2 regions of the Paenibacillus sp. FSL R7-0210 genome follow, and region 2 is predicted to be linked to the other one. Evidence: riboswitches for the same ligand, from Rfam matches in the RefSeq annotation. Region 2 holds a riboswitch; the other holds the start of a gene.
The links. A riboswitch is a leader RNA that binds a small molecule or an ion and turns the genes downstream of it on or off. The one in region 2 is predicted to bind glycine.

Region 1 (7,183 bases), 510 kb from region 2:
TTGGTGTAGGAGAGAAAGAGGAACAGCGGCGTGACCAGCAGCAGGACAAGGGCACTCACTTTGAATCGCAATGATAGTTTCACAGTCTTCCCCCTTATCCTTAGGTACATTTACACGCTGAGCGGCAGGAAAGGGGAAGGACGGCAGCCGTCCTTCCCCTTAGCTTAAAATATAAGAATTTGTATGTTCCACACGACAACTTATCCTTATATTTCTCGCTGAAACGGGTGCCGTCCTTAAAAGGACGGCATCGTCGTTTTCACTTGTTTGTTTAGGATTGTTTGGCCTTCCAGGCATCGTATTGCTTCTGAACCTCGGCGCGGATCTCTTCAATGCCGTTAGCCTTAAGCTTCTTATTGTACTCCGTAAGCACCTTATCTACACCCAGGCTGCCCGTTTCCAGCAGCGGGCGGAATTCCTTGATAATGTTGCTGACCACGGAGACCTGTGTTTTGACAGCGTCGGTATTGAAGTTGAAGCCGAAGGACTTCACCTTATGGGCGCTCTCGTTATAAGCCTTGAATTTCTCCCACTTGTCGGCGCTTTCGCCTTCCCACAGATAGGTTATGGTCTGGTTACCGAACATCCATTCAATGCCCGGCGCCCAGCCGGTATCGGCACGGGTAGCAATGCCGTCAGGCAGCTTGATGAAGTTCTCTTTGCCTTCCACCTTCACATATTGCCGTCCTTCTACACCGAAGTCAATGAGATTGACCAGCACCGGATCGGTATGCAGAAGGTTCAGCAGCATCATGGTCCGCTCGGGATCAATCGAGGTGCGTCCGATGGCCATCATGGAGTTGCTGACGCTGGCTGTACTGATCTCGGGTTCATTCCCCTTCAGCTTCACCAGCTCAATGCCGGTAGCGATGGAATCTTCCTTGTCGGAATCCGGTTTGTCTGAACCGAATTTCATCCAGGTCTTACCGGCCTTGAAAGCGTCTTCAGTACTGGTTTTGGTCGTTGCGGCATCTTTATTGATGTAGCCTTTGCTGAACCAGTCGCCGTAGAGCTTCATCCGGTAGATTGCGGTGTCGGACTCCATGGAGCTGATCACCATCTTATCAGTCTTGGTATCCAGTACGATTCCGGCGGGAGCGCCGGCCACCAGCTCATAACGGAAGTTCTCCTTCATGCTCTCTCTGGTCTTGTCGAAGTAGCCCAGGGTATCGGAGCCGCTGCCGGAGAGCCAGATCGGCGCAATAGCCGGTTCCTTCTCCTTGATCGTCTGCAGCCATGGCTCCAGATCCTCCAGCGTCTCAATCGAGTTCACATCGAAGCCGTATTTATCTACCAGATCCTTGCGGAACATAATGGTATGGCTCTCACCAATTTCCTTATTGGTAGGAATCGCATAGATTTTGCCGTCTACGGTTCCGCCGTCCAGGAAGCGGGGATCAAGGGTCTCCTTGATGCCTTGTCCATATTTGGCTAACAGATCATCCAGCGGGAGGAACGCGCCCTTGGCTACGTTATTGGCGAAGTCGGCCCAGTTGGGGGCGAAGGTCAGATCAACCTGTTCACCGGACTGGTAAGCCAGTGCCATCTTCTCGGCCCAGGAGGACCAAGGGAGTCCCTGGAAGTCAATCTCGGCGTTGATTTTCTCTTTGAGATACTTATTGATCTCATCTACAACTGCCTTGGTATCATTCTGCGGGAAATTCCCGACCGTGTAAACTTTGAGCTTCCGGAACGTTGAGGTATCAGGACTCGTGCTGCCTTCCGTGCCAGCCGTTGTGGCTGCTGCTGTTGATTCTGCCTTGGACGGGGCGGATGCACCTGAATTGCCCCCGCCGCATCCGGTAATGCCCAGTATCACGGCAGTCAGAGCGGCAAGCACCGTGCCTGAGCTTCTTGTTGTTCTCATTTGTATGAACCTCCTCGAATGATAATTAGATCATATATTCTAACCGGCATTTACGCCAGAGCTAGACCGCTTAACCTTTGATTGCCCCTATAGTAAGGCCCTTGGTGAAGTACTTCTGGAAGAACGGATAGATGAACAGAATCGGACCAATCGACAGCACGACCATAGCCATCCGCAGACTTTCGGTCGGAACGGATTCCTGTACCATCAGGGCGACACCGCTGCCGGCAAGCTGGGTTTTGAAGAATTCCGCCTGGCGGATCATCTGAATCATGACGTATTGCAGGGAGAACTTGTCGGTGTCATTAATGAATAGCATGGAGTTGAACCAGTCATTCCAATACATCAGCGTAGTGAACAGACCGATCGTAGCCAGAACAGGCAGGGAGATCGGAAGCACAAGCTGGAAGAATATCCGCCATTCCGAGGCCCCGTCAAGCTTGCCGGATTCAATCATCTCCTCCGGGATCGTCTGCTGGAAGAAGGTACGGGTGATGAAGATATAGAAGGCATTGGACAGGCCGGGCAGGATCAGCGCAACCAGCGAGTCCTTCAGATCGAGATAGTTCACGTACAGCAGATAGAAGGGGACAAGCCCTCCCGAGAACAGCATGGTGATCAGCAGGTAGAAGTTGAATGTTTTTTTAAAGGGAAAATCCTTCCGGTAAAGCGGGTACGCATATAGCGCAATCAGCAGCACGGCCAGAACAGTCCCGATAATGGTAACGGTCAGGCTGACGCCATACGCCTTAACCAGTGTCTCCGAATGCTTGAACAGATATTGGTACGCGGATGCGTCGATATGATCGGGCCAGAATTTGTAACCCTGCAGCGTCAAGGCCTTCTCGTTGGTTAAGGAGATGGCGACAATGAGTAGGATCGGCAGAATACAGGCCAGGCTGAAGGCGATGAAGAACACATTCAGAATAATCTGGGCGGTAGTGGAGCCTTTGGTATAAGGGTTGCTTCGGGATGCAGTAGTCATTAGAATCCTCCGTTTCTAGAAAAGCGCCGTATCGCGGTTCAGCTTCCGGGCGAGAGCGTTCGCGCCGATGACCAGGAAGAAGCCGACGACCGATTGATAGAAATTCGCCGCTGAGGACATCCCCAGGTCGTTGAGCTGGATCAGGCCCCGGTAGACATAGGTGTCGATGACGTCCGTAGTCGAGCGCAGCGCACCGGAGTCCAGGGTCACATGGTAGAACAGCCCGAAGTCAGAGCGGAAGATGCCGCCCATGTTAAGAATCGTGAGAATGACCATGATCGGCGTGAGCAGCGGCAGGGTAATCTTGGTGATCTGCTGCCATTTGCTGGCGCCGTCCATCACCGCGGCTTCGTACAGCTCTTCGCTGATGCCGGTGATGGCTGCAAGGTAGATGACGCTGCCGATCCCGATGGAGTGCCACATTTTGGTGATCCACAGAATGTAAGGCCATGCGTTAGGATGCATATAGGCATTCACTGAGGAGTAGCCGAACATTGGCAGAATATGCTTGACCAGGAAGCCGTACTCCGGGTGCAGGAAGGCATAGACGATGAAGCTGACCACGACCATGGACAGGAAGTTCGGCATAATCATGACGGTCTGGAAGAACTTCGAAGCCAGCTTGTTACGCACCTCATTGATCGCAATGGCCAGCGAGACCGAGAGGATGAGTCCTGAGATAATGAAGACCACATTGTACCCCACGGTGTTGATGGTCACGCGCAAGGCGTCAGAGGTGGCGAACAGGAACCGGAAGTTGTCGAGCCCGGCCCAAGGACTGCCCATAATGCCGTCAATGTAGTTGATGTTCTTGAAGGCAATGAATAATCCGAACATCGGAATATAGCAGTTGATGAAAAAGATAATCGAGGTGGGCAGCAGCATCAGCAGCAGCACCCGGTATCGCACGATATTGTGCAGCAGACGGCCGAAACGGCCCTGGGGCGGTGTCGCTAACTTGGTGTTCATAGCTTGTGGTGCGGGATTTGCCATAAGTTCTAACCTCACTCTACTTGTTCTGGATGAACTTATTATAGTAGAGCGGATGAACCGAATTCTCTCTTGCAAATGACCCTGTTTATTCAAAAATGACTTTGTGCAAGTAGGATGTTATTCTGCGCTCCTGTCACAAAATAGCAGCAGGGGAACGTTATACCTGTATATTCTTAATCAGCAAAGGAGAGAAACTATGTACACGATCAGCTTAAATACGATGAAGAAAGCAATGATAGCAACAGCAGTAACCGTTGTACTCGGAGGGACAGTTGTCGGCGGGGGATTCACTGTACCCGTAGCGGCGGCAGCCGATGTCAACAAGGCAACTAAGGCTGGCAGCGCCTTTGCGGTCAGTGACAGCACCGTGCTGAAGGCGCTTGTCCAGAAAGGGCTTGCTGCTGCCCCGAATCAGACCGTGACCCAGGAAGGGGTGACCCTGACTCTAACCGATCTGATCTATGACAATAACGAGCTTGTCGCAGGTATCCGGCAGGAGGGAGGGACGGTGGGCAAGAACGGTTCTTTCATGGACCAGACCAGGAATGTGGACGTGTTGATCAATGGGAAAAAGCTGCTGTTTGATACTTCCATCATTCCCAATTTGGAAGATACGGACACGGCGTTGATCTGGCTGACCAAAGGAGCCATGAAGCAGCAAATCCCGGACAAATTCGACCTAACGCTGAAGGCATACGCCAACGGGGTGAAGGAGCCGTTTATTTTCAAAGTTCAAGTGAACAAGCTGGGGACCCTGTTAAGCCTGAAGCCGGGCGTCTCCAAGAAGAACAACAAATTCAATTATACGGTGAATTCCTTCGAGATGACCGCGTTAACGATGTCTCTGCAGGTGACCTTTAAGGGTGAAGTTCCGGCAGCGGCCAAGTCCAAGGTGAACCCGGAAAGAATGTTATATGACCTTGTGGATGAGAAGGGGAATGTGATCTCGCCGTGGGGCAAGCCGTTTGAGAAGGTTAAAACAAGCGGTACCGAGGAACAGAACTATAGTGCATTCCCAGCCGTTCCGAAGTCCATTAGCGTGAAGCCTTTTACGTATTCCAAAGATGCCAGCGGGAAGATGTTCAAAGACAAGCAGGGCCAATGGGCTAAAACTTATTATAAAGACCTGGAAACCAAAATTACGGTTAAATAACGTGCAATGAAGCAGTGCAGGACACCCGGCGATGACCACGAGAGTAACAAATGATATTGACAGAAGTCTGGACTGTGCATAGAATTGAAAAATATTTACATGAAGTCAGCTTCAAATAATTGAATATTCGCAAGCTATGAAGGCTATGGATCACACTATAGCTGGAGCAGCTTCTGGAGAGACTGCGGGAGACCGCAGCGCCGAAGGGTTCACAATCTCAGGCAAAAGGACAGAAGAGTACCGAATTTGTGTTTTGCCGTGCGGATTAGCCGCTGCTGCAGACGCTTATTTGGAACCTCTTATGAACCGGGAGATTGGATGATATCCAGTCTCCTTTTTGCGTTACCCGGCAGGACAGCGTCATATACACTAAGGGGGAAACAGGTATGGCACAGACAGAGTTAAAAAGAGAGCTTGCAAACCGGCATGTCCAGCTTATTGCCATCGGAGGTACGATTGGCACAGGTTTATTCCTGGGATCGGGTAAAGCCATTCAGCAGGCCGGGCCCTCCATCATGCTCACGTATCTGATCGTGGGGATTGCCGTGTTTTTTGTAATGCGGGCGCTGGGGGAGCTGCTGCTCTCGAAGGCGGGGTATCAGTCTTTTACAGACATTGCTGAGGATTACCTGGGGCCGCGGGCGGCGTTCATTACGGGCTGGACCTACTGGTTCTGCTGGATTATGACGGCGATGGCCGATGTGATTGCGGTGGGCGTCTATGTGCAGTACTGGTTCGATATTCCGCAGTGGGTGCCGGCCGTGATCTGCCTGATCATTCTGCTCGGACTCAATCTGCTCACGGTCAAAAGCTTCGGCGAACTCGAATTCTGGTTTGCTCTGATCAAGGTGGTTACGATTCTGGCTCTGATTGGCCTGGGGATTGTCCTGCTGGTAACCCAGTTCAAGACAGATGCAGGCTCAGTGTCGGTCCGCAATCTCTGGGAGCACGGGGGCGTGTTCCCGAACGGGGTGAAGGGCTTCCTGTTCTCCTTCCAGATGGTGGTATTCGCCTATGTCGGCGTGGAGCTGGTGGGGGTATCGGCAGCGGAGACGGCTAATCCTGAGAAAAACATCCCGTCCGCGATCAACAAAATTCCGCTGCGGATTCTCTTCTTCTATGTCGGCGCGCTCTTCGTGCTGCTGTGCATTAATCCCTGGACCCAGCTTAGCGCGGCTGAAAGTCCGTTCGTGCGCACCTTCAGTCTGGTCGGGATTCCGATTGCTGCGGGGATTATCAATTTCGTGGTCTTAACCTCGGCAGCCTCCGCCTGCAACAGCGGGATGTTCTCGACCAGCCGGATTCTCTACAATCTGAGCAGACGGAATCAGGCCTCGCCTCAGCTTGGCAAGCTGAACCGGAATCATGTGCCTGCGAATTCCTTATTCCTCTCCACGCTGGTGATTTCTGCCGGGGCACTGCTCAGCAAGCTTATTCCGGGTCAGGCCTTCGGTATCGTGACTACGATCAGCGCCATTTGCTTCATCTGGGTCTGGGGCGTTGTGCTGGTCTGCCATATCAAGTATAAAAGGAACCGCCCGGACTTACATGCCGCTTCCAAATTTAAAGCGCCGTTCACCCCCGTAATTAACTATGCCGTCCTGACGCTGTTCGCCGCCATTCTTGTGATCATGCTCTTTGCTGCTGAGACCCGTCCGGCTCTGTTGTTCACCCCGCTCTGGTTCATCCTGCTGTTCGTTCTGTATTCCATTAGAAGCCGTAAGGAGAAAAGTGAACAGGAAATCAGTATAATCAATACATAAACTGATTTCAGGATGAAGAGGGTGCAGCCGCCGCATGAACAAGACAGACCGCATGTTAGCCATCGTACTGGAGCTGCAGCGCAAAGGGGTCGTACGGGCAGAGGATCTGGCGTCCGTCTTCGAGACTAGTGTAAGAACCATCTACCGCGATATCCAGGCGCTTAGTGAAGCTGGAGTGCCGGTGGTAGGAGCTACAGGTCAGGGATATTCGCTGGTAAAAGGGTATTTCCTGCCCCCGGTCAGCTTCACCGCCGAGGAGGCAGTGACCCTGCTGATCGGGACGGATTTCGTGGAGCAGCGGTTCGACACTCAGTATGGTAACCAGGCCTCCGCAGCAGGGAGGAAGATTGAAGCGGTTCTCCCGGAGGATGTCAAGGAGAATACCGCCCGGCTCCGCCAGAGCATCCTGCTGCTGAATACCA
Region 2 (7,183 bases):
TGGTGACGAGAACACGCTCATCGCGTTCTACCCGGTCACGGATTTCATTGATCAGATCATCGATCTGCCCTTCGGTAGGGCGCACTTCAATGATCGGATCAAGCAGACCGGTAGGACGGATAATCTGCTGGACCATCGTATCGCAATGCTCCATCTCATAAGGTCCAGGTGTTGCGGACACGTATACAATCTGGCTCACCTTGTCTTCGAATTCCTCGAATTGCAGCGGACGGTTATCCAGTGCAGACGGCAGGCGGAACCCGTGTTCTACAAGGACTGTCTTACGCGCACGGTCACCGTTATACATCGCCCGGATCTGCGGCAGCGTCACATGAGACTCGTCAATCACAATCAGCATGTCATCCGGGAAATAGTCCATCAATGTATAAGGAGTCGCTCCCGGCTCCCGGAAGGTAAGCGGACCGGAATAGTTCTCGATCCCTGAACAGAAGCCGACTTCCTTCATCATCTCGATATCATAACGGGTCCGCTGCTCCAGCCGCTGGGCCTCCAGCAGCTTGCCTGCTTCACGGAGCACAGCCAGCCGCTCCTCCAGCTCACGCTCAATATTGACCAGCGCTACACGCATGGTCTCTTCCTGGGTAACGAAGTGAGACGCCGGGAAAATCGCGATATGATCGCGTTCGCCGATCAGCTCGCCTGTCAGAACATCAATTTCCGTAATCCGTTCGATCTCGTCTCCGAACAGCTCTACCCGGATCGCATGCTCGCCCTGGGATGCCGGGAAGATCTCAACGACATCCCCGCGCACACGGAACGTACCGCGCACGAAATTAATATCATTGCGCTGATACTGGATATCTACGAGCCGGCTCAGAATCTGATTACGCGGCTTCTCCATTCCTACACGCAGCGAGAGCAGCAGGCTTCCGTATTCCTGCGGCGAACCGAGACCATAAATACAGGACACACTCGCCACAATAATGACATCACGGCGTTCGAACAGCGAGCTTGTTGCCGAGTGGCGGAGCTTGTCGATTTCTTCATTTATGCTGGAGTCTTTCTCAATGTAGGTATCGGAGGAAGGAATGTACGCCTCTGGCTGGTAGTAATCGTAGTAACTGACGAAGTAATCCACGGAATTGCTCGGAAAAAATTCTTTGAACTCACTCGCCAGCTGCGCAGCAAGCGTCTTGTTGTGCGCAATAACCAGCGTGGGGCGGTTCAACTTGGAAATCACTTGTGCGATGGTAAAGGTCTTGCCTGTACCGGTCGCTCCCAGCAGCGTCTGGTGCTTTTTGCCCTGCCGGATGCCGTCCAATAACTCTTCTATGGCATGAGGCTGATCGCCCTGGGGTGTATACTCGGACTCCAGTTCAAAAGTCTTCGTACTGACGACAATATCACTCATTTGCCCGTCTCCCCTCTATCGTCTAGAATATATGAATATATTATAATTTTAACCCTAATCATCCTTCATCCATACCAAGCTGAAAAATATGGAAGATAGGAATGCACGTTCCCGTTTATTATACAGCGTTGCCCAGACTGTTGCAAACCATAATATATAGAAATTTAAGGAGCCTGAATTTATGGATTTCATTACAATACTCGGCCTGCTGGCCGGAATTGCCGCTATGATCGGCGGTTTTCTGTGGGAGGGCGGCAGCCTGTCCGGCCTGCTGCAGCCCAATGCTGCCCTGATCGTATTCGGCGGCACCCTTGCGGCTGTACTCATCAGCTTCCCGGCGTCCAAGCTCCGCAGCATTCCGGCGGCGCTCCGCCTGGCTTTTGGCAGACAACGGGATACCAGCCGGGAACAAGCCGAAGAATTGATTGCTATGGCTGCACTAACGCGGCGCGGCGGTGTTCTCGCCCTGGAGAAACGAGCGGAGGAACATCCCGACCCCTTCACCCGTGAAGGCCTGTTTCTGATTGTCGACGGCAATGACCCGGATCAGGTCCGGCAGATTCTGGAGCTTGGGATGGATGCCAAGGAACTGAAATATGAAGGCTATGCCAAAATATTCGAAGCCGCCGGCGGCTATGCACCGACCATGGGCATTATCGGTACCGTTATGGGCCTGATCCGGGTTCTGAGCAACTTAACGGACCCTTCGAATCTGGGCGCGTCCATTGCCGTAGCTTTTACAGCAACGCTCTATGGCGTAGCCAGCGCCAATCTAATCTTTTTACCCATTGCCTCCAAAATCAAATCCCGCAGCCAAAGTGAGCTAGGCACCATGGAGATGCTGCTCGTCGGCATTCTGTCCCTGCAGAACGGGGACCACCCGCATCTGGTCCGTCAAAAGCTGGCCCCTTTCCTGGCAGACGCCCCTAAACGCAGCGCCAGCACCAGCACCAGTCCGGGAGACCCGTTATGAGACAAAGAAACCGCCGGCAGCACCGCGCCGCCGCAGGGAAAGAGAGCCGGGACCGCTGGATGATTACCTATGCGGATCTGATCACGCTTCTGCTTATTTTCTTCGTGATTCTGTATGCCATGAGCAGTCTCGATTCGCAGAAATATGCCATTGTCAGCGGCTCCTTATCGGATACCTTCAAGAGCGGAAGTACAGTACTGGAAGGCGGAAGCGGCGTTCTGGAGGGCAATCAGGGCATTACAGGGACTGACGTTTCGAAGGGTCATAATGAAGACGGCAGCACCGCTGACACGCCTTCGGCCACAGACTCTGGGGATGCGAACGGACTCAATGGACACGGGGCAGATACACCTGCAGCCGGACAAGAAGGAGATGGGGCTGGACACCAGCCGTCTGCGCGCGAGCTTGCTTTTCGTGAACAGGAGGCGAAGCTGGCTGCGCTTATGGGCGTTATCACCCAATACGTGGAGGAGAATAACCTGGGTGAGCAGATTTTTGTTGCCGATAAGCCGCAGGGCATTGCGATCACGCTCAGTGACCGCTTCCTGTTCGATGCGGGTAAGGCTGAGCTGAAATCGCCTGCACTCCCTGCACTGCGCCAGCTCTCCGGCCTGTTCCGCGGCATCGGCGCCACCATCAGCATCGAAGGCCACACCGACAATGTTCCCGTGACGCCAGGCTCAGTGTACAAAGACAACTGGGAGCTATCGGGCGCCCGGGCGCTGTCGGTCCTGCGCTTTTTTCTGGACAAAGAGGGGCTGAGCCCCGATACCTTCCAGTACGCGGGTTATGCCGATACCCGGCCTGCATATGATAATGCGACCACCGAAGGCAGACAGAAGAACCGCCGGGTCGAACTCATTGTTCTGCGCCAGCTGCAGGAGACGGAATAATATACAGACGCAAAAAGACAGACCTCTCACATTAGTAACATCTAATGTAATAAAGAGAGGTCTGCCGTATTAACATCCGCTTCCGCAAATAAGCTAACTTTTATTCCCCAACCAGTTCCTTGTACGCAGCCGCATCCAGCAGGCCGGTTACTGCCTCTGCGAACTCAGCATCAAGCTCCAGCTCAAAAATCCAACCGTCTCCGTAGGGCTGATCGTTGATCAGCTCCGGGCTGGCCTCCAGCGCATCGTTGATCTTGGTCACCTTACCGGATACGGGTGAATATAGCTCCGATACCGTCTTCACGGACTCAATACTGCCCACGCTGTCACCAGCGGAGATTGCCGCGCCGACTTCCGGGAATTCTACAAACACGATATCGCCGAGCAGATGCTGCGCATGATCCGTAATCCCTACACGTACTACGCGTCCCTCGCCCTGCTGCGCCCACTCATGCTCTTCGCTGTATAGCAGGTTGTCAAGCACTTCACTCATGTCCAAGCCGCCTCTTTTCCGTAATTGGAGTTCTAAATTTAGTTATAGCCTAAGTTATCGGCTTGCCTAATGTCAATATAACTGACAGTAAAATTAAATTTGTCAACTTTTTGACGTTTTTTGATTGACAGGGCGGAGGGTTACCCGGTTTAATGGAGTCAGTAGAAAAACATATGGTTTGCGAATGATGGCATAGGGAGAGACTGTCTCACAGGAAGACAGCGCCGAAGGAGTAAGCCCGGGATGGGTGAATCTCTCAGGCAAAAGGACCTTTGCCGGACGCATCTCTGGAGAGCATCCGGATGCCTGCGCCGCAGGCTTCACGGATCACCAACGGGGAAACCTGCGCTGCAATGCAGGGTAACTCTCAGGTACCAAGGACAGAGCGAAAGTCCATTTATGCATACGTGCATAATGGCTTTCGCCTGTCCTTTTTCGTATGTAATCAAAGCCAAGGGAGTGACGAGATGGAGTCTTTGAGAAGAACGCCTTTTTATGATCTCTATGCCGCGTATGCGGAGTCCAGATGTATTGATTTTGGCGGCTGGGAGCTGCCGGTTCAGTTCACAGGGATCGTGAAGGAGCATGAAGCCGTCCGCAATCAGGCCGGACTGTTCGATGTCTCCCACATGGGAGAATTCATGGTTACCGGAGAGGGCGCAGAAGCCTTCCTCCAGAGAATGACCACGAATGATGTCAGCCGCTTGGAAGACGGCGCGGCGCAGTATACGCTGATGCTCTATCCAAGCGGCGGAGTGGTGGACGATCTGCTCGTATACCGTCTGGGCGAGGAGCGTTACATGCTTGTCGTCAATGCGTCGAATATCGACAAGGACTTCCAGTGGCTGCAGGAGCATCTCACCGCTGAGTTCAGCGGGGTCACTCTGAACAATGTCTCGGATGAGACCCTGCTGCTTGCCTTGCAGGGACCGCTGGCTGAGACCATCCTTGCCAAAGTGACGGACGCTCCTCTAACGGAACTCAAGCCTTTTCACTTCATCGAACACGCCGAGGTCTGCGGCGTCAGCGTCCTGCTCTCCCGCTCCGGATATACCGGTGAGGATGGCTTCGAGCTGTACGCTCCTGCTGATACGGCGGCTACCCTCTGGAAGGGCCTGCTGGAAGCAGGCGCTCCGCATGGCCTGACTCCTGCCGGACTCGGCGCACGCGACACGCTGCGCTTCGAGGCCAAACTGCCGCTGTACGGCCAGGAGCTGTCGGCGGATATCACTCCACTCGAAGCCGGTGTCCAGTTCTTCGTGAAGTTGGATGCAGGCGACTTCATCGGCCGTGACGCCCTGCTGAAGCAGAAGGAAGCCGGTCTGCCCCGTCGTCTTGTGGGCCTGGAGATGATCGACCGTGGCATTCCCCGCTCCCACTATCCCGTATACGCGGATGGAGTGAAGATCGGTGAAGTAACGACAGGCACCCAGTCCCCGACCCTGAAGCGGAATCTCGGACTCGCCCTGCTGGATACTGCCTATACGGAGATCGGTACAGAGGTGTACGTAGAGATCCGCGGCAAGCAGCTCAAGGCTGCCGTCATCAAAGCCCCATTCTACAAAAGAAGCCAAGGAGTGAAGCCGCAATGAAGCACCGCTATCTGCCTATGACCGGGCAAGACCGCGCAGAAATGATGGAGACCGTAGGCATACAGTCCATCGATGAGCTGTTCGCCGATATTCCGCAGTCTGTCCGTTACCAGGGAACCCTGCCGATGTCCGGCGCCCTGGATGAGTACGCACTGCTTCGCCATATGAAGGGGCTCGCCGACAAGAATGCCGATTTCGACACCCACGCCAGCTTCCTCGGTGCCGGATTATACGATCACCACGTTCCGGTCGTCATCAACCATGTGATTTCCCGTTCGGAATTCTATACCGCCTATACCCCTTATCAGCCGGAGATCAGTCAGGGTGAGCTACAGGCGATCTTCGAATTCCAGTCCTATATCTGTGAACTGACCGGGATGAAGGTCGCCAATGCCAGTATGTATGACGGTGCAACGGCCCTGTCCGAAGCGGCTGTGCTGGCCGCAGGTGCCACCAAACGCAAGAAGCTGATTGTCTCCCGTACGGTTCACCCGGAAGCGCGTCAGGTGCTGCGTACCTCCGCCAACGCCTGGGGCCTGCAAATTGTAGAGATTGATTATGCTGACGGGGTAACTGATCTCGCCAAGCTGGCTGAAGCCATCGACAGCGATACGGCTGCCGTTCTGGTTCAGTCGCCCAACTTCTTCGGCGGTATTGAAGATCTGCGCCAGATCGAGCCGCTGATCCATGCGGTCAAGGGACTGCTCGTGGTCAGCGCGAACCCCATTGCACTTGGCGTATTGGAGTCCCCCGGACGGCTTGGCGCAGACATCGTAGTCGGCGACGCGCAGCCGCTGGGTATCGCCGCATCACTGGGTGGACCCACCTGCGGATTCTTCGCAGTGGCCGAACCGCTCATGCGCCGGATGCCGGGCCGGATCGTCGGCCAGACCGTTGACCGGAATGGCAAGCGCGGCTTCGTGCTGACGCTCCAAGCCCGCGAACAGCATATCCGCCGGGAGAAGGCGACCTCAAATATCTGCTCCAACCAGGCGCTCTTGGCGCTGTGCGCTTCCGTCTACCTGTCCGTGATGGGCAAGGAGGGCATGCGCGAGGTGGGTGAGCTGAACATCCGCAAGAGTCACTATGCCGCTGGGCGGCTGGCTGAAATCACCAGCGCTGAGCGCGTCTTCACGGCCCCGTTCTTCAATGAATTTGTCTTGAAGCTCCCGGAGGGCAGCAGTGTGAGTGCAGTGAACTCCAAGCTGCTGAAGGAAGGCTATCTGGGCGGTTATGACTTAGGCCGGGATTATCCCGAGCTGTCCGGACATATGCTGGTTGCCGTAACGGAGAAACGAAGCAAGACCGAAATTGACGAATTCGCAAGCGCACTGGAGGGCTGTGTATGAAACCGGAACAAAGTCTGATTTTTGAATTAAGCCGTCCCGGCCGCTCGGCCTACTCCCTGCCTCAATGTGATGTGCCGCAGGACGAAGGCATTGACTCCCTCCTTCCCGAAGGGCTGCTGCGCAGTGAGCCGGTCGTACTGCCGGAGGTATCCGAGGTGGATGTCATCCGCCACTATACCGCCCTGTCCCGCCGCAACTTCGGAGTCGATAACGGCTTCTATCCGCTCGGCTCCTGCACTATGAAATACAACCCGAAGATCAACGAGGATGTCGCCCGCTTCCCGGGACTCTCCAGGATCCATCCGTACCAGCCGGAGGAGAGCATCCAGGGTGCGCTTGAACTGATGTACACGCTGCAAAAGGATCTCGCCGCCCTGACCGGCATGGATGCCGTATCCCTGCAGCCTGCTGCCGGAGCCCATGGCGAGTGGACCGGCCTGATGATGATCCGCGCCTACCATGAGAGCCGCGGAGAGGTCCGCTCCAAGGTCATCGTGCCCGATTCCTCGCA

Region 1: another riboswitch for glycine. It lies ahead of MKY64_RS28570 (amino acid permease); the one in region 2 lies ahead of gcvT (glycine cleavage system aminomethyltransferase GcvT).

What each region holds. Positions count from the first base shown of each region.
Region 1 is NZ_JBBPAR010000001.1:6,714,793-6,721,975, forward strand. Features, by position in the region: gene MKY64_RS28545 (sensor histidine kinase) at 1-83, opposite strand, end outside; gene MKY64_RS28550 (ABC transporter substrate-binding protein) at 272-1,867, opposite strand; gene MKY64_RS28555 (carbohydrate ABC transporter permease) at 1,938-2,852, opposite strand; gene MKY64_RS28560 (ABC transporter permease) at 2,868-3,845, opposite strand; gene MKY64_RS28565 (DUF5643 domain-containing protein) at 4,042-4,998, shown strand; glycine riboswitch at 5,162-5,241, shown strand; gene MKY64_RS28570 (amino acid permease) at 5,385-6,761, shown strand; gene MKY64_RS28575 (helix-turn-helix transcriptional regulator) at 6,796-7,183, shown strand, end outside.
Region 2 is NZ_JBBPAR010000001.1:7,224,715-7,231,897, reverse strand. Features, by position in the region: gene uvrB (excinuclease ABC subunit UvrB) at 1-1,372, opposite strand, end outside; gene MKY64_RS30925 (flagellar motor protein) at 1,554-2,345, shown strand; gene MKY64_RS30920 (flagellar motor protein MotB) at 2,342-3,238, shown strand; gene gcvH (glycine cleavage system protein GcvH) at 3,339-3,731, opposite strand; glycine riboswitch at 3,916-4,013, shown strand; glycine riboswitch at 4,017-4,117, shown strand; gene gcvT (glycine cleavage system aminomethyltransferase GcvT) at 4,199-5,323, shown strand; gene gcvPA (aminomethyl-transferring glycine dehydrogenase subunit GcvPA) at 5,320-6,672, shown strand; gene gcvPB (aminomethyl-transferring glycine dehydrogenase subunit GcvPB) at 6,669-7,183, shown strand, end outside.